Regions from separate parts of the Cedecea sp. Ae19-4 genome, predicted to be linked through region 2. Evidence: predicted binding sites of a transcription regulator. Region 2 holds the regulator's gene; the other holds the start of a gene.
What was found. Region 2 encodes PurR, which represses purine synthesis genes. Its sites were predicted from a motif close to CANGCAAACGTTTGCNTG; they were not measured.

Region 1: gcvT (glycine cleavage system aminomethyltransferase GcvT) is a predicted target of PurR. The motif match lies at 3,306-3,323, and genes of this name have one in related genera.

The regions. Positions count from the first base shown of each region.
Region 1 covers NZ_JBCHWG010000003.1:433,317-449,136, reverse strand. Annotated here, with positions in the region: gene pepP (Xaa-Pro aminopeptidase) at 1-533, shown strand, start outside; gene ubiH (2-octaprenyl-6-methoxyphenyl hydroxylase) at 530-1,708, shown strand; gene ubiI (FAD-dependent 2-octaprenylphenol hydroxylase) at 1,721-2,920, shown strand; gene gcvT (glycine cleavage system aminomethyltransferase GcvT) at 3,413-4,510, shown strand; gene gcvH (glycine cleavage system protein GcvH) at 4,540-4,929, shown strand; gene gcvP (aminomethyl-transferring glycine dehydrogenase) at 4,985-7,858, shown strand; gene AAIE02_RS19985 (SDR family oxidoreductase) at 8,076-8,819, shown strand; gene AAIE02_RS19980 (pentapeptide MXKDX repeat protein) at 8,863-9,135, opposite strand; gene AAIE02_RS19975 (molybdopterin-dependent oxidoreductase) at 9,171-9,932, opposite strand; gene AAIE02_RS19970 (cytochrome b/b6 domain-containing protein) at 9,942-10,553, opposite strand; gene AAIE02_RS19965 (winged helix-turn-helix domain-containing protein) at 10,698-11,411, shown strand; gene AAIE02_RS19960 (sensor histidine kinase) at 11,416-12,882, shown strand; gene AAIE02_RS19955 (6-phospho-beta-glucosidase) at 12,954-14,387, opposite strand; gene AAIE02_RS19950 (MurR/RpiR family transcriptional regulator) at 14,554-15,282, opposite strand; gene AAIE02_RS19945 (HD domain-containing protein) at 15,325-15,820, opposite strand, start outside.
Region 2 covers NZ_JBCHWG010000001.1:1,122,049-1,137,868, reverse strand. Annotated here, with positions in the region: gene slyA (transcriptional regulator SlyA) at 1-70, opposite strand, end outside; gene AAIE02_RS05475 (DUF1656 domain-containing protein) at 247-483, shown strand; gene AAIE02_RS05470 (efflux RND transporter periplasmic adaptor subunit) at 488-1,345, shown strand; gene AAIE02_RS05465 (FUSC family protein) at 1,345-3,366, shown strand; gene AAIE02_RS05460 (aldo/keto reductase) at 3,370-4,266, opposite strand; gene AAIE02_RS05455 (DUF1289 domain-containing protein) at 4,324-4,563, opposite strand; gene eptA (phosphoethanolamine transferase EptA) at 4,731-6,359, shown strand; gene AAIE02_RS05445 (TetR/AcrR family transcriptional regulator) at 6,431-7,030, shown strand; gene AAIE02_RS05440 (alkene reductase) at 7,084-8,181, shown strand; gene gloA (lactoylglutathione lyase) at 8,270-8,677, shown strand; gene rnt (ribonuclease T) at 8,953-9,612, shown strand; gene AAIE02_RS05425 (Grx4 family monothiol glutaredoxin) at 9,654-9,998, opposite strand; gene AAIE02_RS05420 (C40 family peptidase) at 10,361-11,206, shown strand; gene sodB (superoxide dismutase [Fe]) at 11,377-11,958, shown strand; gene cydH (cytochrome bd-I oxidase subunit CydH) at 12,041-12,130, opposite strand; gene purR (HTH-type transcriptional repressor PurR) at 12,423-13,448, shown strand; gene punR (DNA-binding transcriptional activator PunR) at 13,351-14,382, opposite strand; gene punC (purine nucleoside transporter PunC) at 14,497-15,699, shown strand.

The DNA of each region.
Region 1 (15,820 bases), on a different contig from region 2:
AATACCAAAGCTACGCCGGAGACATCACGCGCACTTTCCCTGTTAACGGCAAATTCAGCCCGGCGCAGCGTGAAATTTACGACATCGTGCTGGAATCGCTCGAAACCTCGCTAAAACTCTACCGGCCGGGCACGTCCATGCAGGAAGTGACGACGGAAGTGGTGCGCATCATGGTTAAGGGGCTGGTGAAGCTCGGTATTCTGAAAGGCGATATCGATCATCTGATCGCCAATAACGCCCACCGCGCGTTCTTTATGCATGGCCTGAGCCACTGGCTGGGGCTGGACGTGCACGACGTGGGCGCTTACGGGCAGGACAGGTCACGCGTGCTGGAGCCGGGTATGGTCATCACCGTCGAACCTGGGCTTTATATTGCTCCGGATGCGGACGTGCCCGCGCAGTATCGTGGCATTGGCATCCGCATTGAAGACGACATTGTGATCACCAAAGACGGCAACGAGAACTTGACCGCCAGCGTGGTGAAGTCGGCAGACGATATCGAAGCGCTGATGGCAGCGGCGCGTCAGCCATGAGCGTCATCATTGTTGGCGGTGGGATGGCGGGGGCGACGCTGGCATTAGCCATATCGACCCTCACCCAGGGGAAATTGCCGGTGCACCTCATCGAGGCGATTGCCCCGGACTCAGCCGCTCATCCGGGGTTTGATGCCAGAGCCATCGCGCTCGCCCAGGGCACCCGGCAGCAGTTGGCCCGCATTGGCGTATGGTCTGCGCTCGTCGACTGCGCCACGGCAATTAAAACCGTGCACGTCAGCGACAAAGGCCACGCCGGCTTCGTCACCCTTGAAGCTGAGGATTACCAGATTGATGCGCTTGGGCAGGTTGTGGAGCTGCACGACGTCGGGCTGCGTCTTTTTAGCCTGCTGCGTAAAGCGCCTGGCGTAACGCTGCACTGCCCGCAGCGCGTTTCGTCGTTTACCCGGCATGAGCATAGCGTGCAGGTTGTGCTGGATAACGGCGTTGAGCTGCAGGGCAACGTTTTGGTTGCCGCGGATGGCACCCGTTCTAAGCTGGCGGCACAGTGCGGCATCACCTGGCAGCCGCAGAGCTACCAGCAGATCGCCGTGATTGCCAACGTCACTACTTCTGAACCCCATCATGGCCGGGCATTTGAGCGCTTTACCGAATTCGGGCCAATCGCCATGCTGCCGATGTCCGACGGGCGCTGCTCGCTGGTCTGGTGCCATGCGCTGGATGCCCGTGACGAGGTTGAAAGCTGGAGCGAAGCAGCGTTTTGTCAGCAGCTTCAGCGTGCCTTTGGCTGGCGGCTGGGGCGAATTACCCATGCAGGCATTCGTCATCATTATCCTCTGGCGTTACAACAGGCTTCTCAGACCGTATCCCATCGCCTGGCGCTGGTAGGCAATGCCGCGCAAACGCTGCATCCGATAGCCGGGCAGGGGTTCAACCTTGGCCTGCGCGACGTTATGTCGCTGGCTGAAGGGTTGGCAGAGGCGCACGCTGCAGGCACGGATGTCGGCAGCTTCCCGGTTCTGGCTGCTTATCAGCAGCGCCGTGCCGCAGATAAAGCGGCAACCATTGGCGTCACTGACGGGCTGGTTAAGCTGTTTGCTAACCGCTGGGCACCGCTGGTGGCGGGCCGTAACCTTGGCCTGATGGCGATGGAACATTTTACTCCGGCACGAGACGTGCTGGCTCAGCGCACCCTGGGTTGGGTGGCGCGTTAAAGGAGAGTCAATTTGCAAAGCGTAGATGTGGCGATTGTCGGCGGCGGCATGGTGGGGCTGGCGGTGGCCTGCGGACTTCAGGGCAGCGGCCTGCGCGTTGCGGTCATTGAAAGTCATCTTCCCCAGCCGCTCGGGCCTGACGCTGCCCCGGAACTGCGCGTTTCGGCTATCAATGCGGCGAGCGAAAAGCTGCTGACGCATTTGGGCGCGTGGCCAAAAATCAGCGAGCGAGCCAGCAGCTATCACGGGATGGAAGTCTGGGAGCGAGACAGCTTCGGGCAAATCGCCTTTGATGATAAGAGCTTCGGTTTTAGCCACCTGGGGCACATCATCGAAAACTCGGTGATCCACCAGGCGCTGTGGCAACGTGCGGAGCAATGCAGCGACATCAGCCTGATGGCACCCGTGGACATTCACCAGGTCGCCTGGGGTGAAAACGACGCGTTCCTGACCCTGAAAGACGGCACAATGCTAACTGCAAGGTTGGTGGTGGGCGCAGATGGCGCCAACTCCTGGCTGCGGGACAAAGCCGATATCCCGCTGACGTTCTGGGACTATAACCATCATGCGCTGGTAGCGACGATTCGTACCGCCGAGCCGCATCAGGCCGTCGCACGTCAGGTGTTCCACGGCGAAGGCATTCTGGCATTTCTGCCGCTTTCTGACCCACATCTTTGCTCTATTGTCTGGTCGCTGTCGCCGGAAGAAGCGGCTCGTATGCAGCAGGCCGACGATGAAGCGTTTAACCAGGCGCTTTCCGTTGCGTTTAACATGCGTCTCGGCCTGTGTTCTGTTGAAAGCGAGCGCCGCACCTTCCCGTTGACGGGCCGCTACGCCCGCATCTTTGCCGGCCATCGTCTGGCGCTGGTGGGCGATGCCGCCCATACCATTCACCCGCTGGCCGGGCAGGGCGTCAACCTCGGTTTTATGGATGCCGCGGAATTGATTGCGGAAATTCGCCGCCTGCATCGCGAAGGCAAAGATTTTGGGCAGCATCTCTACCTGCGTCGCTATGAGCGCAGCCGCAAGCACAGCGCGGCGGTGATGCTGGCCAGTATGCAAGGCTTCCGCGATTTGTTCGCCGGCAGCAACCCGGCGAAAAAACTCCTCAGAGATATTGGCCTGAAGCTTGCCGATACGCTGCCGGGAGTTAAACCTCAGTTGGTTCGCCAGGCGATGGGGTTGCAAGATCTGCCATCCTGGCTGCAATAAATACTCGTCATACTTCGATCTACACGGGGGTGAGCAGTACTCACCCACCTGATGGAATCTATAGTGATAACCCCGTCACATTTCCCTTCCCGATGACCGGGAAGGGTATCTGCTCCCTCGTTTGAAATATTCTAATCTCAGGACAAATCTCGGATTACATTTTCTAATCTTACAAATTATGCGATGTAGTCAATTTGTTTCTGAAATGGTCGTAAATGTTAGCCAGTGCTAAATTCGACACTAAATACCTGCTGTTAATGTGGAGTGAATCGCATTTTTACAGTCAATTACTCTGCACACTTCCTCTCTCATTTTGGTCATAAGCTAATGCAATGACCGTTTTTCGCTTATGGTTTACGCCCCCGTTCGGTGGTAAGTTCAGGTCAAAGGTAACGTTTGCGTCGCTATCGGGGAACGGTGGCGATGCCGGGTTTCGTCTGACGGTTGGCAAAGCCAAATCCGCCTTGCCACCAGATGGTTAAAGAGGAAAAGATGACTCAACAGACCCCCTTATTTGAACAGCACACGCTCTGCGGTGCCCGCATGGTTGATTTCCACGGCTGGATGATGCCGCTGCACTACGGCTCGCAAATTGATGAGCACCACGCCGTACGCACCGACGCCGGTATGTTCGACGTGTCGCACATGACCATCGTCGATCTGCACGGCAGCCGTACCCGCGAGTTTCTGCGTTACTTAGTCGCCAACGACGTCGCCAAACTCACCCAGCCGGGCAAAGCGCTTTACACTGCCATGCTCAATGCTTCCGGCGGCGTGATTGACGACCTGATTATCTATTTCCTCACCGAAGACAATTTCCGCCTCGTTGTTAACTCCGCTACTCGTGAAAAAGACCTTGCCTGGATCAACCAGCACGCTGAACCGTTTGGCGTGTCCGTCACCGTGCGTGACGACCTGGCGCTGATTGCCGTTCAGGGGCCGAATGCGAAGGCCAAAGCCGCCACGCTGTTTAGCGAAGCGCAGCGTAAAGCCGTTGAAGGCATGAAACCGTTCTTTGGCGTGCAGTCCGGTGATTTGTTTATTGCCACCACCGGCTACACCGGCGAAGCGGGCTATGAAATTGCGATGCCGAACGACAAGGCCGCGGGATTCTGGGCGCAGCTGGTTGAAGCGGGCGTTAAGCCTTGCGGCCTGGGCGCTCGCGACACGCTGCGTCTTGAAGCTGGCATGAACCTTTACGGCCAGGACATGGACGAAGGCGTTTCTCCACTAGCCGCGAACATGGGCTGGACCATCGCGTGGCAGCCTGAAGATCGTGATTTTATTGGCCGTGAAGCGCTGGAAGCACAGCGCGCGAACGGTACCGAAGAGCTGGTTGGCTTGATCATGACCGAAAAAGGCGTATTACGTAATGAGCTGCCGGTACGGTTTACCGACGCGCAGGGCAATACGCACGAAGGGGCAATCACCAGCGGCACCTTCTCGCCAACGCTCGGCTACAGCATTGCGCTGGCTCGCGTCCCGGCGGGCATCGGTGAAACGGCGATCGTGCAGATCCGCAACCGCGAAATGCCGGTCAAAGTCACCAAACCTATTTTTGTTCGCGCCGGTAAGCCGGTCGCGCTTTAAATTTTGAAATCAGGTATCAGGAGAAAACAATGAGCAATGTGCCGAACGAACTGAAATACAGCAAAGAGCACGAATGGCTGCGTAAAGAAGCTGATGGCAGCTACACCGTAGGCATCACCGAACACGCACAGGAACTGCTGGGCGACATGGTATTTGTTGACCTGCCTGAAGTGGGCGCCACCGTTTCTGCCGGTGATGATTGTGCCGTTGCTGAATCCGTGAAAGCGGCTTCTGACATCTACGCCCCAATCAGCGGTGAAATCGTTGCGGTCAACGACGCGCTGAGCGACAGCCCGGAGCTGGTCAACAGCGAACCTTACGGCGAAGGCTGGATCTTCAAAATTAAAGCCAGCGACGAAGCACAGGTTGCCGCGCTGCTGGATGCTTCTGCCTATGAAGCACTGTTAGAAGACGAGTAATTTTTAAACCCCTCTCCCTGGTGGGGAGGGGAAACCATTTCAGGAATCACCGCTCATGACCCAGTCTTTACGTCAGTTAGAGAATCACGAAGCGTTTATCGATCGTCACATTGGCCCGGACGCGCAGCAGCAGCAAGAGATGCTGGAGACCGTCGGCGCGAAGACGCTCCCCGACCTGATCGCCAGCATTGTCCCGCAGGATATTCAGCTTGCTGAGCCGCCTCAGATTGGCGCCGCGGCGACCGAGTTTGCGGCCCTGGCAGAGTTAAAAGGCATTGCCAGCCGCAATAAACGCTTCAAAACTTACATTGGCATGGGTTACACCGCGGTACAAACGCCGCCGGTGATTCTGCGTAACATGCTGGAAAACCCAGGCTGGTACACCGCCTACACGCCTTACCAGCCTGAAGTTTCCCAGGGGCGTCTTGAAGCGCTGCTGAACTTCCAGCAGGTCACGCTTGACCTGACCGGCATGGATATCGCTTCCGCTTCTCTGCTTGATGAAGCTACCGCGGCAGCCGAAGCCATGGCGATGGCTAAGCGCGTCAGCAAGCTGAAAAACGCTAACCGTTTCTTCGTGGCCTCTGACGTTCATCCACAAACGCTGGACGTGGTGCGTACCCGCGCGGAAACCTTCGGTTTTGACGTCATTGTCGATGATGCGGCGAAAGTGCTGGACCATCAGGATGTGTTCGGCGTGCTGCTTCAGCAGGTGGGCACCACCGGCGAAGTGCATGATTACACGGCTCTGATTGCCGAGCTGAAACAGCGCAAAGTTGTGGTCAGCGTAGCCGCAGATTTCATGACGCTGGTGATGCTGACCGCGCCGGGCAAACAGGGCGCGGACATTGTCTTCGGCTCTGCCCAGCGCTTCGGTGTCCCAATGGGCTACGGCGGCCCGCACGCGGCGTTCTTCGGCGCTCGCGATGAATTTAAACGTTCCATGCCAGGCCGTATTATCGGCGTTTCCCGCGATGCCGCTGGCCGCACCGCGCTGCGCATGGCGATGCAAACCCGCGAGCAGCACATCCGCCGCGAGAAGGCGAACTCCAACATCTGTACTTCCCAGGTGCTGTTGGCGAACATTGCCAGCCTGTATGCGGCCTTCCACGGCCCGGCTGGCCTGAAACGCATTGCAGGCCGAATCCACCGCCTGACCGACATTCTGGCCGCTGGCCTGCAGCAGAAAGGGCTGGTTCTGCGCCACAAACACTGGTTCGACACCCTTTGTGTTGAAGTGGCTGATAAAGCCGCCGTGCTGGCGCGTGCCGAAGCGCGTGAAATTAACCTGCGTAGCGACATCCTGAACGCGGTAGGCATCACTCTTGATGAAGCCACCACCCGTGAAGATGTTGTTGCTCTGTTCGACGTGCTGCTGGGCGATGCTCACGGCCTGGGTATCGACAAGCTGGATCGTGACGTTGCCAACGACAGCCAGTCCATTCCGGCTCCGATGCTGCGTGATGACGAGATCCTGACCCACCCGGTCTTTAATCGCTACCACAGCGAAACCGAGATGATGCGCTACATGCACTCTCTGGAGCGTAAAGATCTGGCGCTCAACCAGGCGATGATCCCGCTCGGCTCCTGCACCATGAAGCTGAACGCCGCGGCCGAAATGATCCCGATCACCTGGCCGGAATTTGCCGAGCTGCACCCGTTCTGCCCGGCAAACCAGGCCGAAGGCTACCACCAGATGATCGCCCAGCTGTCCGACTGGCTGGTGAAACTGACCGGCTACGACGCGCTGTGCATGCAGCCGAACTCCGGCGCCCAGGGCGAATACGCTGGCTTGCTGGCTATCCGCCGCTACCACGAAAGCCGCAACGAAGGCAGCCGCAACATCTGCCTGATCCCAAGCTCTGCGCACGGTACCAACCCGGCTTCGGCGCAAATGGCGGGTATGGAAGTGATCGTCGTGGCCTGTGATAAACAAGGCAACATCGATCTGCAGGATCTGCGTGTTAAAGCTGAACAGGCGGGCGAAGCGCTCTCCTGCATCATGGTGACTTACCCGTCCACTCACGGCGTGTACGAAGAAACGATCCGCGAAGTGTGCCAGATCGTGCATCAGTTTGGGGGCCAGGTTTACCTGGACGGCGCTAATATGAACGCCCAGGTGGGGATCACCACGCCGGGGTATATCGGCGCGGACGTTTCACACCTCAACCTGCACAAAACCTTCTGCATTCCGCACGGCGGCGGCGGCCCGGGCATGGGCCCAATCGGCGTGAAAGCGCATCTGGCTCCGTTTGTACCGGGCCACAGCGTGGTGCAGATTGAAGAGATGCTGACCCAGCAAGGCGCGGTTTCCGCCGCCCCGTTTGGCAGCGCCTCTATTCTGCCAATCAGCTGGATGTACATCCGCATGATGGGCGCGGACGGCCTGAAGAAAGCCAGCTCCGTAGCGATTTTGAACGCCAACTACATCGCGACCCGCCTGAAATCCGCGTATCCGGTGCTGTACACCGGCGCGAATGGCCGTGTGGCTCACGAATGTATTCTGGATATTCGTCCGCTGAAAGAAGAAACCGGCATCAGCGAGCTGGATATCGCCAAGCGCCTGATCGACTTCGGCTTCCACGCGCCAACCATGTCGTTCCCGGTAGCGGGCACGCTGATGGTTGAGCCAACCGAATCCGAAAGCAAAGTGGAGCTGGACCGCTTTATTAATGCGATGCTGTCCATCCGCAGCGAAATCGACCGCGTCGTTGCAGGCGAATGGCCGCTGGAAGACAACCCGCTGGTGAACGCGCCGCACACTCAGGATGAAATTGTTGCCGAGTGGGCGCACCCGTACACCCGTGAACTGGCGGTCTTCCCGGCAGGTCACGGCAATAAATACTGGCCAACCGTGAAGCGCCTTGACGACGTTTACGGCGACCGCAATCTGTTCTGCTCCTGCGTGCCGATGAGCGAGTACGAATAGTTTTTACAGATTGAATCAAGGGCACTTCGGTGCCCTAAAGACTGCTGACAATCCTCTGGTGATAGTAGAAATGCTAGACGATTCGTCAAAAAAATAAGGAAAATCAATTTATTGATTTTCGGCTGATAATCACAAAGAGGAAAAAACCACGCTTTTTTCCTCTTTGTCATCAACCTTAAGGGCACTTCGGTGCCCTTTCTTGTTTCTGGAGAGTCACATGAAGATAGCTTTGGTTACCGGCGGCAGCCGGGGAATGGGTAAAGCAACCTCGCTTTTGCTGGCTCAGCATGGTTATAAAGTGGTGGTGAACTACCTCCGCAATAAGCAGGCTGCGGATGAAGTGGTCAAGACGATCATTGCCCAGGGCGGAGAAGCGCTGGCGCTGCGGGCGGATATTGCCGATGAGCTGCAGGTGATGGCGATGTTCGCCGAAATCGATAACGCATTTGGGCCGCTGACCGCCCTGGTGAATAACGCCGGCATCTTGTTCCAGCAATCGACCATTGAAAACCTTACGGCGGAACGTATCAATCGCGTGCTGACGACAAACGTTACCGGATATTTTCTCTGCTGCCGGGAAGCGGTGAAGCGCATGGCATGGCGTCACGGTGGGGAAGGTGGAGCCATTGTGAATGTCTCTTCTGCCGCGTCCCGCTTAGGCGCTGCTGGGGAATATGTTGATTATGCCGCGTCCAAAGGAGCCGTCGATACGTTGACCACCGGGCTGGCGGTAGAGGTTGCCGCGCAGGGAATCCGCGTGAACGGCGTGCGGCCCGGTTTTATTTATACCGAAATGCATGCTTCCGGTGGAGAAGCGGGGAGAGTTGATCGGGTGAAAACGGCATTGCCGATGCAGCGCGGCGGTCAGCCGGAAGAGATCGCGGAGGCCATTCTATGGCTGCTGAGCGAAAAGGCATCTTACGTGACCGGCACCTTTATTGATGCGGCAGGTGGGAAATGAGTTCGCTACGCCAGAAGAGGGTGAGACTGGCGTAGCGTCAGGCTTATTGCTTGCTCATGCTGTCTTTCGCCATACCGTCTTTGGCCATGCTGTCTTTGCCCATAGGGTCTTTGCTCATCCCGTCTTTCTTCATGCCATCTTTGGACATGCAATCTTTCTTCATGCCGTCTTTGTTCATGCCGTCTTTACAGGTGTGGGTCATTTTGCCCATGCCGTCTTTGGCCATGGAATCCTTGCTCATCGAGTCGGCAGCGTTAGCCCCGGCGATACCGAACAGCATGGTGGAGCACAGCAGGGCAGCGTAGATCTTTTTCATGATGTATTTCCTTGATTTTGCAGTGAGACAGAGAGTTAACTACCACCGAACCAGTTATAGCCCTGGTCTTCCCAGTAGCCGCCGGGGTAGCGATTGGTGACTTCAATGACCTGAATATGCTTCGGGTTCTTGTAGCCGAGTTTGGTAGGGATACGCAGTTTCATCGGGTAGCCATATTTGCGCGGCAGGACTTTGCCATCCCAGGTTAAAGCAATCAGCGTTTGTGGATGCAGCGCGGTGGCCATATCAATGCTGGTGTAGTAGTCATCCGCGCATTTAAAGCTGACGTATTTGGCTCGCAGGTCGGCGCCAATCCCTTTCAGGAACAGGGCAAAAGGGACGCCGCCCCATTTACCGATGGCGCTCCAGCCTTCGACGCAGATATGGCGGGTCACCTGGCTGACCTGCGCCATCTGGTGCAGCTGTGCCAGCGTCCACGGGCGCTTGTCGGTAATTAGCCCGGCAAGCTCCAGGCGGTAGCTGTCGCCGTTGATGTCCGGCGCCTCGTCCTCGCCGTAAAAGGCGTTAAACGGGAAGTTAGCGTCGATCATGCTTTCCGGGTAAACCGGTGCCAGTTGGCTGCCGTTAAACAGCCAGGCCTGAATGCGGTCGTTAAAACGTGAAATCTTGCTGAGCGAACTTTCAACCGTGGCGTTATCGCTGATATCGCAGCCGGTGAGCATCGCGATGCCGCCGAGCGTTAAGCTCTGCTTTAAAAAACGACGGCGGCCTTCCTGCGTGAGCTGCTTATTAATCAGTTGCGTCGCTTCTTTAATGATTTCGTTTTTATCGCTCATGTTTCTTCCTCAGCGGCCACGGAGCATGGCGAGCAACGTGCGGGGCACCAGCGCCACCATCAGCAGATGAATCACCACGAAACCGACCAGGGCGGACATGGCATAAAAGTGGATAAACCTCGCTGTGTCATAGCCGCCAAGCAATTCTCGCAGCAGGGCAAACTGCACGGATTTCCACACGACGAGGCCGGAAATAACCAGTAGCAGGCTATCGGCGATAACAAACAGATAGGCCGCCTTTTGCACCATGTTGTAATGGCTCAGGTCAGCGTGGGCTAATTTCCCCCGCAGCGCCGCAAAGGCGTCCTGGAAGAATTCGCGAGGCGATAAGGGCCAGTATTTCTGCTTAAAGCGGCCGCTGAAGAGATTGCACAGCAGATAAATCACGCCGTTGACCGCAAACAGCCACATCCCGGCGAAGTGCCACTGCAGCGCGCCACCCAGCCAGCCGCCGAGTGTCAGTTCGTTGGCAAACTGGAAATGAAACAGCGGAGAGGCGTTATAAATGCGCCAGCCGCTGGTGACCATAATCAGGATCGCCAGCGCATTCAGCCAGTGGCAGAGCCTCAGCCATAGCGGGTGAATGAGCGTTGGGGCGGTATGCAGCGTTGAGCTTTCCATCGTCCGGCTTCCTCGTGATTCGATGCAGCGAGTATTGGCCAGATTTGTTCCCCATTGCCTCACGCAAAGTTAAATTAAATGTGACAACTTAACCGACGCGAGTTGTGTAAACTTTGGCTATGCCAGCGTGTGGGGACAGACAAAGTGAATCAGGCAAAAAAAATACTGATCGTAGAAGACGACGAAAATATCGCCGAGCTTCTGCAGCTGCATTTGCGGGAAGAAGGCTTTGAAATTGTGCATGCCGCCGACGGCAATCTCGGCCTGGAAAAGCTCAGGCAGGGCGGCTGGGATGCGCTGATTCTCGATCTGATGCTGCCCGGCGTCGATGGCCTGGAGATTTGCCGCTTTGCCAGAAGCATGACGCGGTACACGCCGATTATTATGATCAGCGCTCGCTCCAGCGAAACGCATCGCGTGCTGGGGCTTGAGCTGGGCGCGGACGACTACCTGGCGAAACCGTTTTCAATGCTCGAACTGGTCGCCCGCGTGAAGGCGCTGTTCCGCCGTCAGGAGGCCATGAGCCAGAACCTCAAGATAGACGCCGGCACGCTGACGTTTGGCCCGCTCACGATTGATCCGCTGGCCAGAGATGTTCGGCTGAATCAGATGCCGATAGATCTCACCCCGCGTGAGTTTGATTTGCTGTACTTTTTCGCCCGCAACCCGGACAAAGTGTTTTCGCGGCTGCACCTGCTCAACCAGGTTTGGGGCTACCAGCACGAAGGCTATGAGCACACCGTAAACACCCACATCAACCGGCTGCGCATCAAGATTGAAGATAACCCGGCGGAGCCGAATTTTATCCGCACCGTGTGGGGTAAAGGCTATAAGTTTACCGCCCTGATACGTGAGTAACCCTATGCGAATTCTTACGCTTTCCCGCCGCCTGACGCTGGTTTTTGCCGTGTTGCTGCTGACCGCCTGCGCCTTTTTGGGCTGGCTGCAGGTGCGTACCAGCACGCAATACAGCCAGGCCGTGATTCAGCAACTCTCCGGTGACCTGGCGCAGCACATCAACCAGAGCTACCCGCTGCTCGGGCAGGATGGGCTGAACAAAGACTCGGTCCGCACGCTGTTCGACCATCTGATGGCCGTTAACCCCAGTGTGGAAGTTTATCTGCTGGATAAACAAGGCAATATCATTGGTGATGCAGCCCCGGATGGGCATATTAAGCGCCATCAGGTCGATCTCGCTCCGCTACGGGCCGCGCTGAACGGCGGCAAATTCCCGCTTTATGGCGACGACCCGCGCAGCCTGGACGGGCAGAAAGTGTTTAGCGTGGCGCCGATGATGCGAGACGGCAAGCTGGAGGGCTATTTGTATGTGGTGCTGCTGGGGGAAACCTACAATCAGCTTGCCAACAGCGCTCAGTTTGATGCCGTTTTAAAGCTAAGCCTGTTTCTGCTCAGCCTGGTCTGCGTGCTGGGGTTGGTGGTGGGCGGCCTGGCGTTTCGCTGGATCACACGCCCGTTACGCGAACTTTCGCAGCACGTTAAGGCGCTAGAATCAGGAGGGATGGCCGAAATGCAGGCCATGGCGGCTCTGCCGCAAAATCCAGGAGGAGATGGGGATGAGCTGGCCCAACTGCGTCACGGGGTGATTGCTATGGCCGGGCGAATCTCCGAGCAGTGGCATAGCCTGACTCAGCAAGATCAGCTGCGGCGCGAGTTTATCGCCAATATCTCCCATGACCTGAGAACGCCGCTAACGTCGCTGCATGGTTACCTGGAAAGCCTCTCGGTCATGTCGGCTACGCTGAGCGAGGCGGAGAAAAAGCGCTATCTGGATATTGCGCTGGCCCAGAGTCAGAAGGTTGGGGCGCTGGCGCAGTCGCTGTTCGAACTGGCCAGGCTGGAATACGGGGTGGTGAAGCCACACAAAGAGAGCTTCTCCCTGAGCGAATTGCTGCAGGATGTGTTCCAGAAATTTGAGCTTCCGGCGCAAACTCGCCAACTTGAACTTTTAGCTGACATCCAGCCAGGACTGCCGCTGATTGAAGCCGATGTCAGCATGATCGAGCGCGTGTTGACTAATCTGTTGGACAACGCCATTCGCCATACGCCGGACAAAGGCATGATTTCAGTCCGGCTGTGGAAAGAGGTGGATAAAGTCATGGTGCAGGTCAGCGACAGCGGGCCAGGTATTCCGCAGGAGCTAAAAGAGGGGCTGTTTGTGCGGCCTTCGATTGTGAATCAATCCCGGCTCAGGGTTGGCGGGCTTGGACTGATGATTGTGCGCCAGATGCTGCAACTGCACGGCAGCGACATTTCGCTGGTGGACCAGCCAAAGCGCGGGGCCTGCTTCCGGTTTGGGTTGCCCGTTTAAATAAAAAAGGCGCCATGAAGGCGCCTTTTGCTTATCAACGCTAAACCACCTCCTATGGAGGTGGTGATCGTTTAGAGATTCTCGCCATTGCTGGCGATCACTTCCTTGTACCAGTTGAAGCTCTTCTTGCGGGAGCGCGACATATCTCCAGTGCCGTCGTCGTGTTTGTTGACGTAGATAAAGCCGTAGCGCTTGCTGTACTGGCCGGTGGTAAACGACACGCAGTCGATGCAGCCCCATGGCGTGTAGCCCATCAGATCCACACCGTCGTAGGTCACGGCTTTTTTCAATTCCTCCACGTGAGCGCGCAGATAATCAATGCGGTAGTCATCGTTGATGGAGCCGTCTGCCTCTACTTTGTCGTAGGCGCCAAAGCCGTTTTCCACGATGAACAGCGGCTTCTGGTAGCGCTCATACAGTTCGCACAGCGCATAGCGCAGGCCAACCGGGTCAATCTGCCAGCCCCAGTCAGAGGCTTTGACGTGCGGGTTCGGCACGCTGCCCTGGAAGCCGGAAAGCGCATCGCCGCTGCCGCCTTCGGCCTGAACGGCGTTCGTCATGTAGTAGCTGAACCCGAGATAATCACAGACGCCTTCGCGCAGGATCTGCTCGTCACCGGCTTCCATTTTAATGTTGAACTCGCGGCGTTCCCATTCGTTCAGTACATAAGACGGGTAATAGCCACGCAGCTGCACGTCGGTAAACACATAGCGTTCACGCATTGATTCTTGCGCAAACATTTGGTCTTCAGGCTTACAGGAGAAGGCGTACAGAGGCACCATGGCGAGCATGCAGCCGATTTTCATCTCAGGGTTGATGCGGTGGCCGATCTTCACCGCCATTGCGCTCGCCACAAACTGGTGGTGCAGCACCTGGTACATCACCTCTTCCGGGTTGTCGTGCTCAGTGTAAACCACACCGGAGCAGCAGTAGCCGAACAGCGGCGCGCGCCAGTTACGCTGGTTATTGATTTCGTTAAAGGTCATCCAGTACTTCACTTTGCTCTTGTAACGCTCGAACACGACTTCGGCGAAACGAACAAAGAAATCGACCACTTTTCGGTTGGTCCAGCCGCCGTATTCGGTCACCAGGTGGTGCGGCATTTCGAAGTGGGATAGGGTGATGACCGGCTCGATATTGTATTTCAGCAGCTCATCGAACATATCGTCGTAGAACTTCAGGCCAGCTTCGTTAGGCTGCTGCTCGTCGCCGTTGGGGAAAATGCGGGTCCAGGCAATGGAGGTACGGAAGCATTTGAAGCCCATCTCGGCAAACAGCTTAATGTCTTCTTTGTAGCGGCCATGAAAATCAATCGCTTCGTGGTTCGGGTAGTATTTCCCGGCTTCGACCTGCAGAGTTATCTCGCGCGGGACGCCGTGGGCGCCGCCCGTCAGTACGTCACAAATGCTTGGGCCTTTACCGTCTTTGTTCCAGCCGCCTTCCACCTGGTGAGCGGCAACCGCACCGCCCCATAAAAAGTCCTTCGGTAACTTAAGTTGTTTCATATTCTTTCATCTCATTGTTAGCGCATAAAATAATGTGCGTAGGTTCACATTGTCGCGCTGAAAGTATTATTTCTGCTTTGGAGTCTAACAAATGAAATGGGATTGTCACGATATAACAAATAGCGTGAATTGTGATTTGTCACAAACAAAAAACAGGGTGTTTTTTTTATAGCATTCTTTTTGCCAGGCGGCGGCCAATGGTTTCAAGAATATAAATAACGGGGATTTGTGTAGTGATGTCATACACTCCGGCGATACGTACCGGTGGAATATGCCAGGAAATATTAAAGTCGGCTAACTTAGCCAGCGACGAGTTCTCATGGCTGGTGACAGACATCACTTTACAGTGGTGAAGGCTGAACTGGCTGGCAAAGCGCAGGATCTCCTCCGTCTCACCTGAAACGGAAAGCACAATAGCCAGCGCGTTTCGTGCCATATCATTGGTGACCGGAAAATAAGGATCATCAATATGGTTGCTAAATTTACCAACGTTTGAGAAAAAACGTGCACCATATTTAGCTAAAGCACCGGATGTTCCCGCGCCAACAAAGATAATACGCTCGGAGGAGCAAATAATATCAACGGCGTGGTCGATTAAATTATCGAATTCTTCATTATTGGTACTTTTAAAAAAACTGATAATTTCGCTGCTGCCGAAATTAGCGGGCTGAATTTCCGTTTGCTCCAGATATAATTTAAAACGAACGCGAAACTCGGAATACCCTTCACAGTTGAGTTTGCGGCAAAAACGCAACACGGTCGTGGTGGAGACTCCTGCGGCATCCGCCAGCTCTCGAATGGTCATGTACATGACTTTGTCTTTGTTTTTAATGACAAAGTTGTACACCATCATTTCGAGGCCGTTCAGGGTGGCGATTGCCGCATGTGTAAACATACTTTTTCTTCCTGCTGGTACGGTGCTTACGGATGGCTGGAACTAACGCAGCCAGCCTTTCTCGTGCGCCCGATATAATTGAAGCTCGACATGTTGCCACAATTCCGGCCAGCTTTCTCCCACCTGCGCATTGCGAGTTAATACCTGCTGCAGGGAAATATTATTCTCTCGCCAGCTCTGCCCTTCGTTATGCAGGTTAAGCAGAATAGGTAAAATGCGATCCAGCGCCCCGGCAAAGCGGGCGTCGGGCGTGGTGTCTGCCTCATATTCTTGCCACAAAGCCAAAAATTGTGGCCCCTGCGGCGCAGGCAACAAACCAAACAGACGCCGTGCCGCCGCCGCTTCTTTTTCGGCGATGGCTTCACGGGCCGCAATGTCATAAACCAGCACATCGCCAACATCGATTTCTACGATGTCGTGCAGCAGCGCCATTTGGATCACGCGCTGAATATTCACCTCTTTTTCGGCCCAGGGGGCGAGGCTCATTGCCGCCATAGCGAAGTGCCAGCTGTGCTCGGCAGAGTTTTCATGTCTTTCA
Region 2 (15,820 bases):
TCAGCGCACGCCAGATGCGTACCAGGCGGGCCAGATCCGAACCTAATGGCGATGGCGATTCCAATTTCATCTCCTTATAATTAGCTTGCTAACTTATTATACTGATTTTAGACTATTGTGCAGGCATTAATTGTTAAAAACAAATCCCTTACTTTCACTGAAGTTATGCAACCAGCTATACTTTTATTCTACATCTAAGTGAGGGGAAACGGCAGCCACCCCCGTTTTTTAAAGGATTATCACTACGTGAGTCTCACTTTTAGCCCGTCCGGTTTCCCGCTTCAGGATCTTGTGGTCGGGGCATCGGTCTACTTCCCTCCGCTGTTTAAGGCCGTGTTTGTCGGCTTTTTTATCTGGCTGATCGTCCACCGTTTGCTGCGCGACTGGATTTATTCCGGCGAAATCTGGCATCCCACGTTAATGGACTTATCCCTTTTCGCGCTGTCCGTCAGCGCCGGCATGGCTCTTTTGGTGATGTGGTAACGCAATGAATATCAAAACAATAAAATATTTTTCCACCCTCATCGTTTTTGCCGCCGCGCTGCTGGCAGGCTGGCTGTTATGGAACTATTACATGCAGTCGCCCTGGACGCGGGACGGCAAAGTACGCGCCGAACAGGTGAGCATCACGCCGCAGGTGTCCGGCACCATCGTGACCCTGAACGTGAAAGACAACCAGTTTGTGAGTAAAGGCACTCCGTTGTTCACCCTCGACGCCACGCCTTACCACATTGCGGTGCTAAACGCCGAGGCGCAGCTGGCGAAGGCCCAGTCCGATCTGGCCAAAGCCAGCAACGAGGCGAATCGCCGCCAGAATCTGCCGCGCAACTATATTTCTGCCGAAGACATGGACACCGCCAACATTAACGTTAAAGCGATGCAGGCGGCAGTGAAAGTCGCCCAGGCCACGCTGGAGCAGGCGCAGTGGCAGCTTTCGCAAACCACAGTCACTGCCCCGGTAGACGGCTGGGTCACCAACCTGACCTCCCGCGTCGGGAACTACGCCAGCGAAGGCAAGCCGGTCTTCGCGCTGGTGGACAGCCACTCGTTTTACGTGGTGGGCTATTTCGAAGAGACCAAGCTGCGCCGCATTCAGCCGGGTAATGCCGTGCAGATCGTGCTGTACAACGGCAACCAAAAGCTGAGCGGCAAAGTAGAAAGTATTGGCCGCGCGATCTACGACCAAAGCATCGAAAGCGACAGCGACCTGGTCCCGGACATTAAGCCGAACGTGCCGTGGGTTCGCCTTGCGCAGCGCGTGCCGGTGCGCATTAGCCTGGATGCCATTCCTGATGGCGTGACGCTGGTGTCAGGCACCACCTGCACCGTTAGCGTTCAGCCCTGATGAATCTCAGTTTTCTGGCGTGGCATAACACGCCGTGGGGAAAAGCCACCGGCGGGCAATGGCGCTATGCGCTGCGTAACGCTATTGCCATGGGCATGGCGCTGGCCATTGCCTACGGCCTGAATCTGGATGAGCCTTATTGGGCGATGACCTCCGCCGCCGTGGTGAGCTTCCCCACCGTTGGCGGCGTGATAAGCAAAAGTCTGGGGCGGATTGCGGGCAGTTTTATCGGCGCGGCAGCCTCGTTAATGATTGCCGGCAACGCGCTGAACGATCCCTGGCTGTTCACCTTCGCCATGGCAAGCTGGCTGGCGCTTTGTACCTGGGCCTCCAGCCATTTTCAGAATAACGTGGCCTACGCCTTCATGCTCGCCGGGTACACTGCCGCCATTATTGCCTTCCCGATGATCAATACCGTGGAATCAACGGAGCTGTGGGATATCGCCCAGGCCCGCGTGTGCGAGGTGGTGGTCGGGATATTGTGCGGCGGCTTTATGATGATGGTGCTGCCCAGCACCTCGGACGGCAGCGCTCTGGTTAGCGCCCTGAAAAACATGCACGCCCGGCTGCTCGAACACGCCAGCCTGCTCTGGCAGCCGGAAACCACCGACGCCATTCGCACCGCGCATGAAGGGATTATCGGCCAGATCCTGACCATGAATCTGCTGCGCATTCAGGCTTTCTGGAGCCACTATCGCTTCCGCCGCCAGAACAACCTGCTGAACTACCTGCTTCACCAGCAATTGCGCCTGACCAGCGTGATATCCAGCCTGCGTCGGATGCTGCTCAACTGGCCGGAGGCACCCGCCAATATCTGGTCGGTGCTGGACAGCCTGCTGCGGGAGCTGGCCAAGCCCAACGCCGATAAATACACCGTTGCCCGGCTGCTGCAACACATCGCCCCTCATTCTCAGGACGATTATCGCCATCAAGCATTCTGGCACCGCCTGCGCTATTTCTGCTGGCTCTATCTCAACAGCAGCCGCTGGCTAAGAGAGCTGGAAAACGCCACGCCGGTATCAGTAATTACGCCGCCCGAAGCCCCGCCGCTGGCGCGCCATACCGACAATGCCGAAGCGCTGTGGAGTGCCGTGCGCACTTTTGCAACGATCGTCCTGACCGGCGCCTGGTGTATCGGTACCCAGTGGGAGTCCGGCGGCGGCGCGCTGTCCCTCGCCGCCATTAGCTGTGTGCTCTACTCTTCAGTCGCCTCGCCGCTCGGCTCGCTCACGCTGCTGATGCGGACGCTGCTTTGGCTGTCGCTGTTCAGTTTCCTGGTGAAATTTGGCCTGATGATTCAGGTCACCCAGCTGTGGCAGTTCCTTATTTTCCTGCTGCCGCTGCTGCTCACCATGCAGTTACTGAAACTCCAGCAGGCAAAGCGCGCCGCGCTTTGGGGGCAGCTCATTGTCTTTATGGGATCGTTTCTGTCGGTCAGCAACCCGCCGGTGTACGACTTTGCCGGGTTTATGAATGACAACCTCGCCAAAGTCCTCGGCGTGGGCATTTCATGGCTGGCTTTTTCGGTACTGCGCCCCAGCTCCGACACCCGCAGGAGCCGCCGCCATATCCGGGCGCTTCGGCGCGGGTTTATCGACCAGCTCAGCCGCAAACCGCAGCACAGCGAGAGCCAGTTTGAATCGCTGGTGTACCACCACATCAGCCAGCTTAGCAGTAGCAAAGAAGAGGCGGCCCGCCGCTGGCTTCTGCGCTGGGGCGTGGTGCTGCTCAACTGCTCGCACGTAGTCTGGCAGCTGCGCGGCTGGGAAACACGCTCCGACCCGCTGTCGATGGTCAGGGACGTTTGCCTGCACACCCTGCGGGATGTGATGAGTGAACGGGGTGTACTGCAAAGGCCGCTGGCGGAATCACTGAAAGAACTGCAAAGAATGTGCGACACGCTGTCGCATCATCACGACCCGGCGGCGCGGGAACTGGCGGGCATTATCTGGCGGCTTTACTGCTCGCTGTCCCAGCTGGAACAGGCACCGCCTGCCGGAACTCTGGCAGGCGGTCAGTAACGATCAAGGCACGTCGTAGCCGAGCGCGGCCTTACGAATGCGGAACCACTGCTGGCGAGTCATCTCCAGAGACAGAGAGTGAATGGCAGAGCGCACACGTTCGATTTTGCCAGACCCGATGATCGGCAGCGGGGAAGATGGCAGGCGCATCACCCAGGCATAAACCACCTGTTCGATGGTGTCGGCCCCAAGTTCTTCCGCCACTTTCTGCAGTTCGGCGCGCAGCGGCTGGAATTCATCGTCGTTAAACAGACGGCCGCCCCCAAGGCAGGACCACGCCATCGGACGAATGCGCAGCTGCTGGAGCTGGTCGAGCGTGCCGTCCAGCAGCAACGGCTGGTGCACCGGTGAAAGCTCAACCTGGTTTGTTGCCAGGGTGAACGGCAGGCGAGACTGCAGCAGGGAGAATTGCGCCGGGGTAAAGTTAGACACGCCGAAATGGCGCACCTTGCCGCTGTGATGCAGCGCGGTGAAGGCTTCCGCCACTTCGTCGGCGTCCATCAGCGGGTCCGGGCGGTGGATCAGCAGCAAATCCAGATAGTCGGTGGCCAGTTTTTTCAGCGAGCTTTCTGCACTGCTGATGATGTAATCGCGATCGGTAATGTAGTGGCCAAGAGCATTTTCTGGCTTCGCGGTGGTGGCGATACCGCACTTGGTGACAATCTCCATTTTACCGCGCAGATGTGGCACCAGACGCATCGCTTCGCCAAAGGCCGCTTCACAAGCATACCCGCCGTAAATATCGGCGTGATCCGCCGTGGTGATCCCCATCTCAACGTGCTCTTCAATAAAGCTCGCCAGCTCGCGCGGGGACATGTTCCATTCCATCAAACGCCAGTAGCCCATCACCAGGCGTGAAAACTCCGGGCCCTGCGGGGCAATCGTAATACGCTGTACCATAAAAAAATCACCTCAAAAAAGGAAAAAATCTTCCCCGAGTATAACGGCGGTGAATGATTAAAACAGTGAGGGCTGCTCAGGTTCTTCAGGAGAATTTGGCTTGTTTGCTCGTAACTTGCGCAATAAGCGCTGGCGGCAGAGGCGCAGCACGTCCTGCTTTTGGGCGTCGCTCATTTGCTGCCACTGGAAACGCTCGTCCCGGCTGCGCATACAGCCACGGCAAAAGCCGCGTTCATCCGACTGGCAGATCCCGCGGCAGGGGCTTTGAATGGGGAAGAACTCTAGCTGCTCAGACACTAACCCGCCTCATTAACGACTTTGCATCAATTGAAGCCTGAGTCTGCCCCGGATGCAAGCGGGGCGGCTAAAAAATCGCCTCTCGACTGAAAGCGGCTGAAAATTAAGGTTCAACTAATCTTCTCTCTCCAGGATAGCGCATATTCAGTTTTGTATTCACGGCTTATATGAACCTTTTAAAAAAGTTACAGTGTAACGATGCGCAGTTTAACCTGTGCTGCGCATTTTTCTTTACGCTGATCAATTCTCTTTTTATCCACCGCAGCTGGCAGCTAATTGCCCCGGACTCGCTCCATAGCTGGCTGTTTGCCGCTTCGGTGCCGGTGGTACTGTTCTGCGGCTGGCTAATGATTTTCAGCGTGGTGAACCTGCCCTGGCTGCGCAAACCCGTGCTGGTGCTGCTGGTCATCGGCTGCGCTGCCAGCAACTATTTTATGTTCACCTACGGCGCCGTCATTGATAAAAACATGATGGTCAACGTGTTTGAAACAGATTCCCAGGAAGCCACCGCGCTGGTTACGCCGCAGCTGGTCAGCTGGCTGGCCTTGCTGGGTATTATCCCCGCCCTGTTGCTTTCCCTGGTGAAGGTTCAGCCGGCGCGCTGGTGGCATACCGTGCTGACTCGCCTGGTCGGCATTCTCGCCGGACTGCTGGTGATAATCCTCATCGCCGCCGTGTTTTACAAAGACTACGCTTCGCTGTTCCGGAACAATAAAAGCGTGGTGAAAATGGTCACGCCCGCAAACTACATCAGTGCCATTAGCCGCTACAGCAAAGAACGCTGGTTTGCCGGGGATCAGACGCTGATTAAAATTGGCGAAGACGCGCAAAGAGGCCCGCTGATTAAACAGCAGCCGAAGAAAACGCTGGTGGTGTTGGTCGTCGGTGAAGCCTCAAGAGCCGAGAACTATTCGCTGGGCGGCTATGAGCGTGAGACCAATCCTCAGCTCAAAAAACAGGGCGTGATTTACTTCCAGAATGCCTCGTCCTGCGGGACGGAAACCGCGGTTTCTGTGCCCTGTATGTTCTCAGTGATGCCGCGTAAAACCTACGATGCGGATCTCGCCCGGCACCAGGAAGGCCTGCTGGACGTATTAGCCCACGGCGGCGTGAACGTGCTGTGGCGGGATAACGACGGCGGCTGCAAAGGCGCCTGCGACCGTGTTCCGCATACGGATATGACCCAGTGGAAGCTGGACGTTTACTGCAAAGACGGCGCCTGCTTTGACGATGTGCTGCTCCACCGCCTGGACAATGTTCTCGACGGCCTGCAGCGGGATACCGTCCTGGTGCTGCATCTGATGGGCAGCCACGGGCCGGCTTATTACCAGCGCTATCCGACCAGCTTTCGCCGCGTCACCCCCACCTGCGACAGTAATCAAATTCAGGACTGCGACCGCCAGGCGCTGATTAACACCTACGACAATACTATCCTGCACACCGACGACGTGCTGAGCCGCACTATCGACAAGCTGAAACAGCATCAGGATAAACTGAATACGGCGCTGGTTTACCTGGCCGATCACGGGGAATCTCTCGGGGAAAGCGGGATTTACCTGCACGGTACGCCGTATATGCTCGCGCCTTCGCAGCAGACACATATCCCGCTGCTGTTCTGGCTGTCACAGGATTACCAGCGAAGCTTTGCGCTGGACAGCGAGTGCCTGGCCAATAAGGCCGCCAGCGACGCCGTGTCCCAGGACAATTTGTTCTCAACCCTACTCGGTATGATGAATATTCATACCTCGGTTTATCAAAAAGATACGGATATTCTTGCCGACTGCCGCAGGCGCTAATGGGATGGTGGTCACAAAAAAGTGGCCGCCGCCTATTGCATTAGACTGACTGGTCTACTACATTTGAGTGCATGAATCGACATCCTGAACACGACACTCGCGAACATCTCCTCGCCATTGGCGAGCGGCTGTGCCTTGCCCGGGGCTTTACCGGCATGGGGTTAAGCGAATTGTTGCGCACCGCAGAAGTGCCCAAAGGCTCTTTCTACCACTACTTCCGCTCAAAAGAAGCGTTTGGCGTGGCAATGCTGGAGCGCTATTACCAGGCTTCTAATCTGCGCGTGGCGGAACACTTTTCGCACGGCGAAGGCAATTATCGCCAGCGCCTGCTGAAGTGGTACCAGGATATGCTGAGCTACTTCTGCCAGAGCGGAAACCTGAGTAACTGTCTGATAGTGAAACTTTCAGCAGAAGTCTGCGATCTTTCGGAAGATATGCGCGGCGCGCTGAATAACGGCGGCTCACAGCTAATCACTCTGCTTGCTGATGCCCTGGAGAAAGGCCGCAGCGAAAAAAGCCTGCGCTTTGAAGGCGAAGCGCTCGAGCAGGCCATGGTGCTGTACTCGCTGTGGGTAGGCGCCAGCCTGCAGGCAAAAATTTCCCGCAGCGCGCTGCCGCTGGAAAGCGCGCTGGCACACGTAAGAATCCTATTGGCAGAACCTGTCGCCTGACAGGTTTTTTATTTACTGAATTACTAGACGACCGGTCTACTTGAGGAAACACCATGTCAGCAGATAAACTGTTTACGCCGCTCAAAGTTGGCGCTATTACCGTACCAAACCGTATCTTTATGGCTCCGCTGACGCGCCTGCGCAGTATTGAGCCAGGGGATATCCCAACCCCGCTGATGGGCGAATATTACCGCCAGCGCGCCAGCGCCGGGCTTATCATCAGCGAAGCAACCCAGATGTCCGCCCAGGCTAAAGGCTACGCCGGCGCTCCGGGCCTGCACAGCGAAGAGCAAATCGCCGCGTGGAAAAAAATCACCGCTGGCGTGCACGCTGAAAAAGGCCACATGGCGGTGCAGCTGTGGCACACCGGCCGTATTTCCCACTTTACCCTCCAGCCAGGCCAGCAGGCTCCGGTCGCGCCTTCCGCGCTGAGTGCCGGGACCCGTACCTCCCTGCGTGACGAAAACGGCAACGCCGTTCGCGAAGATACTTCCATGCCTCGCGCGCTGGAACTGAACGAAATTCCGGGCATCGTGGATGACTTCCGCCAGGCAATTGGCAATGCACGTGACGCCGGTTTTGACCTGGTTGAGCTGCACTCTGCCCACGGCTATCTGCTGCACCAGTTCCTGTCTCCTTCTTCTAACCACCGTACCGACGAATATGGCGGCAGCCGCGAGAACCGCGCTCGCCTGGTGCTGGAAGTGGTTGATGCCGGGATCAAAGAATGGGGTGCCGACCGCATCGGGATCCGCGTATCACCGATTGGCTCCTTCCAGAACGTGGACAACGGCCCGGACGAAGAGGCTGACGCGCTGTACCTGATTGAAGAGCTGGGCAAACGCGGCATTGCTTATCTGCATATGTCCGAGCCGGACTGGGCCGGTGGCGAACCGTACACCGAGGCATTCCGTGCCAAAGTCCGTGAGCGTTTTAGCGGTGTGATCGTTGGCGCTGGCGCCTATACCCCGGAGAAAGCGGAAGATCTGATCGGCAAAGGCCTGATCGACGCCGTCGCGTTTGGCCGTTCGTTCATTGCCAACCCGGACCTGGTCGCTCGTCTGCACAAAAATGCCGAGCTGAACCCACAGCGCCCAGAGTCCTTCTATGGCGGCGGCGCGGAAGGCTACACCGACTACCCAACGCTGTAACTCCGCAGTACCTTTCATTGATAGCGGCGCGCAAACGCCGCTATACTCAACGACTCCAGAAATAACTGTCTCATTCGACGAGGATTTTATGCGTCTACTTCATACCATGCTGCGCGTTGGCGACCTGCAACGCTCCATCGAGTTTTACACCAAAGTGCTGGGCATGAAACTGCTGCGTACCAGCGAAAACACCGAGTACAAATACTCTCTCGCGTTTGTCGGCTATGGCGATGAAAGCGACACGGCGGTTATCGAACTGACCTATAACTGGGGCGTGGACAGCTATGAGCTGGGCACCGCTTACGGCCACATCGCGCTGAGCGTGGATAACGCCGCAGACGCCTGTGAACGCATTCGCAATAACGGCGGCAACGTGACCCGTGAAGCCGGCCCGGTAAAAGGCGGCACCACCGTTATCGCTTTTGTTGAAGATCCGGACGGTTACAAAATCGAGCTGATCGAAGAGAAGCACGCGGGCAAAGGCCTGGGTAACTGATTTTCAGGCGATTAGCGTCAAACAAGGGGCGTGTTGTGCGCCCTGATTGTTGCTAACTAAAGAGGGAAAAAGCGTGGTTTTTCCCTCTTTGTGGTTAACAGATGAAAATCAATGAATTGATTTTTCTGGTTTATTTCATAATGACTTCGGGCCGCCTCTCCTATTATTGGGGAGTTATCCACACCCTGAAGGCGCACGTTGTGCGGCCTTTACTGCAACACTCCCCGAAATTTGCCATAATGCGCGCTGCATTTTCCCCGTATTAAGAGAAGCTGATGTCAGACAACACGCAATTGCATGGCCTGTGCGACCGTTTTCGTGGTTTTTATCCGGTAGTGATCGACGTTGAAACCGCAGGTTTTAACGCTAAAACCGATGCGTTACTGGAAATCGCCGCCGTTACCCTGAAGATGGATGAAGACGGCTGGTTATCCCCCGACGAAACGCTGCACTTCCATGTCGATCCGTTTGAGGGCGCGAACCTGCAGCCTGAAGCCCTGGCGTTCAACGGTATTGACCCGCATAACCCCCTGCGTGGTGCCGTCAGCGAATACGATGCCCTGCACGCGATTTTCAAAACCGTGCGAAAAGGCATTAAAGACAGCGGCTGCAGCCGGGCGATTATGGTGGCGCACAACGCCACGTTCGACCACAGCTTTATGATGGCGGCGGCAGAGCGAGCCTCTTTGAAACGCAACCCGTTCCACCCGTTTGTGACGTTTGATACCGCGGCCCTGAGCGGCCTCGTACTGGGGCAAACCGTGCTGGCCAAAGCCTGCATCGCCGCAGGCCAGAAGTTTGACAGCTCGCAGGCCCACTCCGCCCTGTACGACACCGAGCAAACCGCCCTGCTGTTCTGCGAAATAGTCAACCGTTGGAAGCGCCTCGGCGGCTGGCCGCTGCCGCTGGCCGACGAACCGGAATCTGAAGCATAAAAAAAGCGACCTGAGGGTCGCTTTTTTACTGGCTGGCGAAATTATTCTGCGCCTGGCTCTTCAGATTTGTGCTTCTCTGCAGTCTCTTTGATCAGCGCCTGCAGTTCGCCGCGCTGGTACATCTCGATGATGATGTCGCAGCCGCCGACCAGCTCACCGTCCACCCACAGCTGCGGAAACGTTGGCCAGTTAGCGTATTTTGGCAGCTCAGCACGAATGTCCGGGTTCTGCAGAATATCCACATAGGCGAAACGCTCACCGCAGGCGGACAGCGCCTGAACGGCCTGAGCGGAGAAGCCGCAGCTCGGCAGCTTCGGGGAACCTTTCATATAGAGAAGAATCGGGTTCTCAGCGATCTGGCGTTGAATTTTTTCAATAGTGCTCATTGTCTTGCTTCCTCAAACCTTGATACGGCAATAGCCTGCCATTGTAGCCAGTTGCGCCCCGGGCAGAAAACACCATTTTTATCAGGGTTTCTCTTTCCCCCGCCTGGCGCGCAAACATACCTTAAGAATAACACTTTTACGGCGCGCGAAAATGAGCAATTTGCTTCATTCAAGATCAATTAAACAGCGGATAACACCCTGGAATGGCTAATTTTTTAGCTATAGCTTACACTTTTGACCGTTAAATAGTATTTGCCTATTAACATTATCGGCTTTTATGCATTAGAATCGTCGGGTTTCGCAAAAATCATACGCAGGCATGATGGTTAGCATCGTGTCTTCATTTATCAGGGGATTGACGAGTGGCGCGGATAAATAAAATCTCTATCACGCTATGTGCTCTGCTATTTGCTTTGCCCTATACACCTTTGGCGCAGGCGTCCGAGCACGCCCGCCATCCTGTTGCACAAAAAGGCCATCCGGCCAAGACAACAACCAGTAAAAGCAACAAGGGCAAAGAAAAAGCAAAACCGAAGGTCAGCACAGCCTCCACAAAGAAGTCCGGTAAAAAAACAACCTCACCGGCGAAAGCCAAAGTGGCAAAACACACCACCTCAGGCAAAAGCAGCACCCTCGCTAAAACTAGCAGCAAAAAAACCTCGCAGAAATTAGCCCTACAGCCAGCCTCAGCCACCGTTGCCTACACTGAAAGATGCACTCATCGTAAAGGGCATAAAAAGCAGTGCGTTAAGGTGAAGTCGGAAAAAAATCTGACCATCGCGCAGGCGCATAAAGTGCGCGTGCAGAAAGCGCAAAAAACGGCCATGAACAAGCTGATGGGGCAAATTGGAAAACCGTATCGCTGGGGAGGTACTTCCCCACGCACAGGTTTCGACTGCAGCGGGCTGATTTATTACGCTTATAAAGATCTGGTGAATATCCGTATTCCACGCACCGCCAATGAAATGTATCACCTGCGCGATGCCTCCTCCGTTGACCGCGGCGAACTGGAAAGCGGTGACCTGGTGTTCTTCCGTACCCAGGGCCGTGGCACCGCCGATCACGTTGGCGTCTACGTTGGCAACGGGAAGTTTATTCAGTCCCCGCGCAGCGGCCGCGATATTCAGATCACCTCCCTGAGCGAAGATTACTGGCAGCGCCATTACGTGGGCGCCCGCCGGGTCATGACGCCAAAAACTATTCGTTAATCTTATCGCGCCCTTTCGGGCTAATCAGACTGATTAAAATATTAACAGCCCGGCACGGGCTGTTTTATTTTGTTGTTTCATTGCGCTTTTTTGCACTCTCGTAATTTGCTAACCTTATAACCACACAAAATGTAGTTATATTGTGAAGCAAAATAACAAGGAGTGAAGCCATGTCGTTCGAACTACCCGCCCTGCCCTATGCCAAAGATGCGCTGGCACCGCATATCTCAGCCGAAACACTCGAATACCATTACGGCAAACATCACCAGACCTACGTCACTAACCTGAATAATCTGATCAAAGGCAGCCCGTTTGAAGGTAAAACGCTGGAAGAGATCGTGACAGGATCTGACGGCGGGATCTTCAATAACGCGGCCCAGGTCTGGAACCATACGTTCTACTGGCACTGCCTGGCGCCGAATGCCGGCGGGGAGCCGACCGGTGACGTGCTGGCAGCCATCAACCACGCTTTTGGCAGCGTGGAAGCCTTTAAAAAGCAGTTCACCGAAGCGGCCATCAAAAACTTCGGCTCCGGCTGGACATGGCTGGTGAAAAATAGCGACGGCAGCCTGGCTATCGTCTCGACCTCTAACGCAGGTACCCCATTAACAACCGGAGCAAAACCGCTGCTGACCGTGGACGTATGGGAACATGCTTACTACATCGATTACCGCAACGCGCGCCCGGTTTATCTCGACCACTTCTGGGCGCTGGTCAACTGGGAATTTATTGCGCAAAACCTGGCGGGCTGATTTTTAGCGGTTAACCACGAAGGAGGGAAGCAACGCTTTTCTTCTATATACGAGAAGGGCCGCGAAAGCGGCCCTTTGTAAATCAGTGCAGGACGGCGGTTAGCGCCCCGGCAACAATCAGACTCAGTACGATAACCGTAGTCACCACGGAAAACTTCAGATCGGTACTCATCGTAAGCTCCTTTTATTTCCCTACAAAGTGTATGTGGGGTGATTTTCCCACAATTAGCGATAAAAATCCTGCTGGATTTGCACAGATATCGGTTTTCCCTCTTCCACTTTGCCCCGGGATAAGCCAAAATCCTTCGCTAATTTACCGCGTATCGCCCGGCAACGCCCTCCTCCCGCTGTATGTCGCATCCCCGACAGGCCTGCAACCAACGTGTTGCCCCAGGAGTTAGCGAAGGCAAACGTTTAACACATGAGTTATCAGGAGTTTACGATATGGTCTGGAGTGACATCTAATGGCAACGATTAAGGACGTAGCGAAGCGCGCAAACGTTTCCACTACCACTGTGTCACATGTCATTAACAAGACCCGTTTTGTGGCGGAAGAGACACGCAACGCCGTCTGGGCAGCCATCAAAGAGCTGCACTATTCGCCTAGCGCCGTGGCTCGCAGCCTGAAGGTCAACCACACCAAATCCATCGGCCTGCTTGCCACCTCAAGCGAAGCCCCTTATTTTGCGGAAATTATTGAATCCGTTGAGAACAGCTGTTTCGCCAAGGGCTACACCCTGATTCTGGGTAACGCGCACAACAACTTTGAAAAGCAGCGCGCTTACCTGTCCATGATGGCGCAAAAACGCGTGGATGGGCTGCTGGTCATGTGTTCCGAATACCCTGAGACGCTGCTTTCAACCCTGGAAGAGTACCGCCATATTCCGATGGTGGTGATGGACTGGGGCGAAGCTCGTGCGGACTTTACCGATTCCGTGGTCGATAACGCCTTCCACGGCGGCTACCTTGCGGGCCGCTACCTGATTGAACGTGGCCATCGCGATATCGGTGCTATTCCGGGTCAGCTGGAGCGAAATACCGGCGGCGGCCGCCATGCAGGGTTCCTGAAGGCGCTTGAAGAAGCCAATATCAAAGTGCCGGATAACTGGGTGGTTCAGGGTGATTTCGAACCAGAGTCTGGTTATCGCGCCATGCAGCAACTGCTTAACCAGCCGCATCGCCCTACCGCCGTTTTCTGCGGCGGCGATATTATGGCGATGGGTGCAATTTGCGCCGCAGACGAAATGGGGCTGCGCGTGCCGCAGGACATTTCTATCATCGGCTACGACAACGTGCGCAACGCCCGCTATTTCTCTCCAGCGCTGACCACAATCCACCAGCCGAAAGAGCGTTTGGGCGAAACAGCGTTTAACATGCTGCTCGACCGCATCATTAATAAGCGCGAAGAGTCGCAGACGATTGAAGTCCATCCTCGTCTGATTGAACGCCGCTCGGTTGCCGACGGCCCGTTCCGCGATTACCGCCGCTAAGCCTCTTCGGGGCCGGGAATGTGTTACCCGGCTCCTGCAGCCACTCCTGATTCATCGTCTCACTGTCACCCAAATAGTCCAGCAGCCAGCTCAAAGCGGGCGAAGCATCATCCTGCCGCCAGGTTAAGCAGCAGGCCGCGTCCGGGAATGGATTCTCCAGCATCAGCTCTTTCCAGTCGCCCCTGACGAGCCACGGCTGGGCAATGTGCGTCGGCACCATACCAATGCATAATCCCGCCGTCAGGCAATCCGCCCCCGACGCCCAGTCCGGCACCACCACGCGGCGTTGGTTGTCCAGCAGCCAGGTAATGCGCTTGGGTAACGAACGGGATGTGTCTTCCAGCACAAGGGATGGCCAGGGACGAATGTCATCATCCAGAATGATACCTTCCCGTTGCGCAAGCGGATGGTCAGCGGAAACCACGCAGCGCCAGCTTAGCGCCCCCATGTCCCGAAAAGCGTAACGCCCCCCGACCGGGATAGCCTGCGTGGCGCCAATCGCCGCCTCAACTCGCCCGTCGGCAAGCGCATCCCACACGCCGTTGAACACTTCCTGGGAAACCCTTAACTCGATATCCGGGAAATGACGATAAAAATCCAGCACCAGCTGGCGAGTACGCTCAGGTTTAACGATATTGTCTACCGCAATGGACAGGTGCCCACGCCAGCCGTTGGCTATCTGCTGGCACTGCTGGCGCGTTGCCATCATTTTTTTGATAACAGACCGACCTTCTTTGAGAAAAAACGCCCCGGCGGCGGTCAGTTCAACGTCCCGATGACGCCGTTCAAACAGCGGCACGGCCAGCCACTCTTCAAGCTGACGCACCGTGTAGCTGATGGCAGAAGGCACGCGATGCAGCTCCAGGGCTGCACCGCTAAAGCTGCCGTTTCGCGCCACGGCATCAACCACTTCCAGCGAATATTCAGACCACATATTTCTGCCTGCAAAAAATTTGAATGCAATTTGCAAATATTAGCGTTTCACAAGCGGTTTTGCACTCCGTAGACTCCTGCCCCGTTAACCTGCTATCAAAATCAAGAGTGAAATATGCAACCATCAAAGGGATTTCTTATCTGGCTTGCGGGGCTGAGCGTGCTGGGTTTCCTGGCCACCGACATGTACCTGCCCGCCTTTGCCGCCATTCAACAAGATCTGGGTACCACCGCCTCCGCCGTGAGTGCCAGCCTGAGCCTGTTCCTCGCCGGCTTTGCTTTTGCCCAGCTAATCTGGGGCCCGCTTTCCGACCGCTTCGGGCGTAAACCTGTGCTGTTGATTGGCCTGGCCATGTTTGCCGCCGGCTGTATCGGAATGCTTTGGGTGCAGGATGCCACCACGCTGCTGGTGCTGCGCTTTGTTCAGGCCGTGGGCGTTTGCTCAGCCGCCGTTAGCTGGCAGGCCCTGGTGACTGATTATTATCCCGCCAACCGCGCTGGCCGCATTTTTGCCACCATCATGCCGCTGGTCGGGCTTTCTCCGGCGCTGGCCCCGCTGCTCGGCAGTTGGCTGCTGAACCATTTTGAATGGCAGGCTATTTTTGCCGTGCTGTTCGCCGTCGCTTTGCTGCTGATGATCCCCACGCTGCGCCTCAAGCCCCGGACTCAGCACCACGGGCAAACCGAAGACAATAAAGTCAGCTTCTTCTCTTTATTACGTTCCCGCGTTTACGGTGGCAACGTGCTGATTTACGCCGCCTGTTCCGCCAGCTTTTTCGCCTGGCTTACCGGCTCGCCATTTATTCTGAATGAGATGGGCTACAGCCCCGCGGCGATTGGCCTGAGCTACATGCCGCAGACTGTCGCTTTCCTGGTTGGTGGCTATGGCTGCCGCAGCGCGCTGCAAAAGTGGAGTGGCAAACAGCTACTTCCGTGGCTGCTGGCGCTGTATACCCTGAGCGTGGTCGCCACCTGGGGCGTGGCGGTGAGCGGCCATGCTGATCTGACGCTGCTGCTTATTCCGTTCTGCGTGATGGCCGCGGCGAACGGCGCCATCTACCCTATCGTGGTGTCCTCGGCCCTGCTGCCTTTCCCGCAGGCAACCGGGAAAGCCGCAGCCCTGCAAAACACCCTGCAGCTTGGGCTTTGCTTCCTGGCAAGCTTAATGGTTTCCTGGCTGGTCACTACGCCGCTGCTGACCACCACCAGCGTGATGCTGGCGACAGTCCTGCTTGCTGGTCTGGGCTATGCCCTGCAACTCGCGTCCCAACGCGAAGCACCCAACAAGGGCCACATCGAGCTGTCCCGCGCACAGTAACCTGCATGATAATGTGAATGTTGTGTGATTAGCTTGCTAACAATATTCCATTGAACCCTCAATTAAACGGGCTTATAGTAATTGCGGTTCTACGATAAGCCTTATCAATTTTATTTTGCGG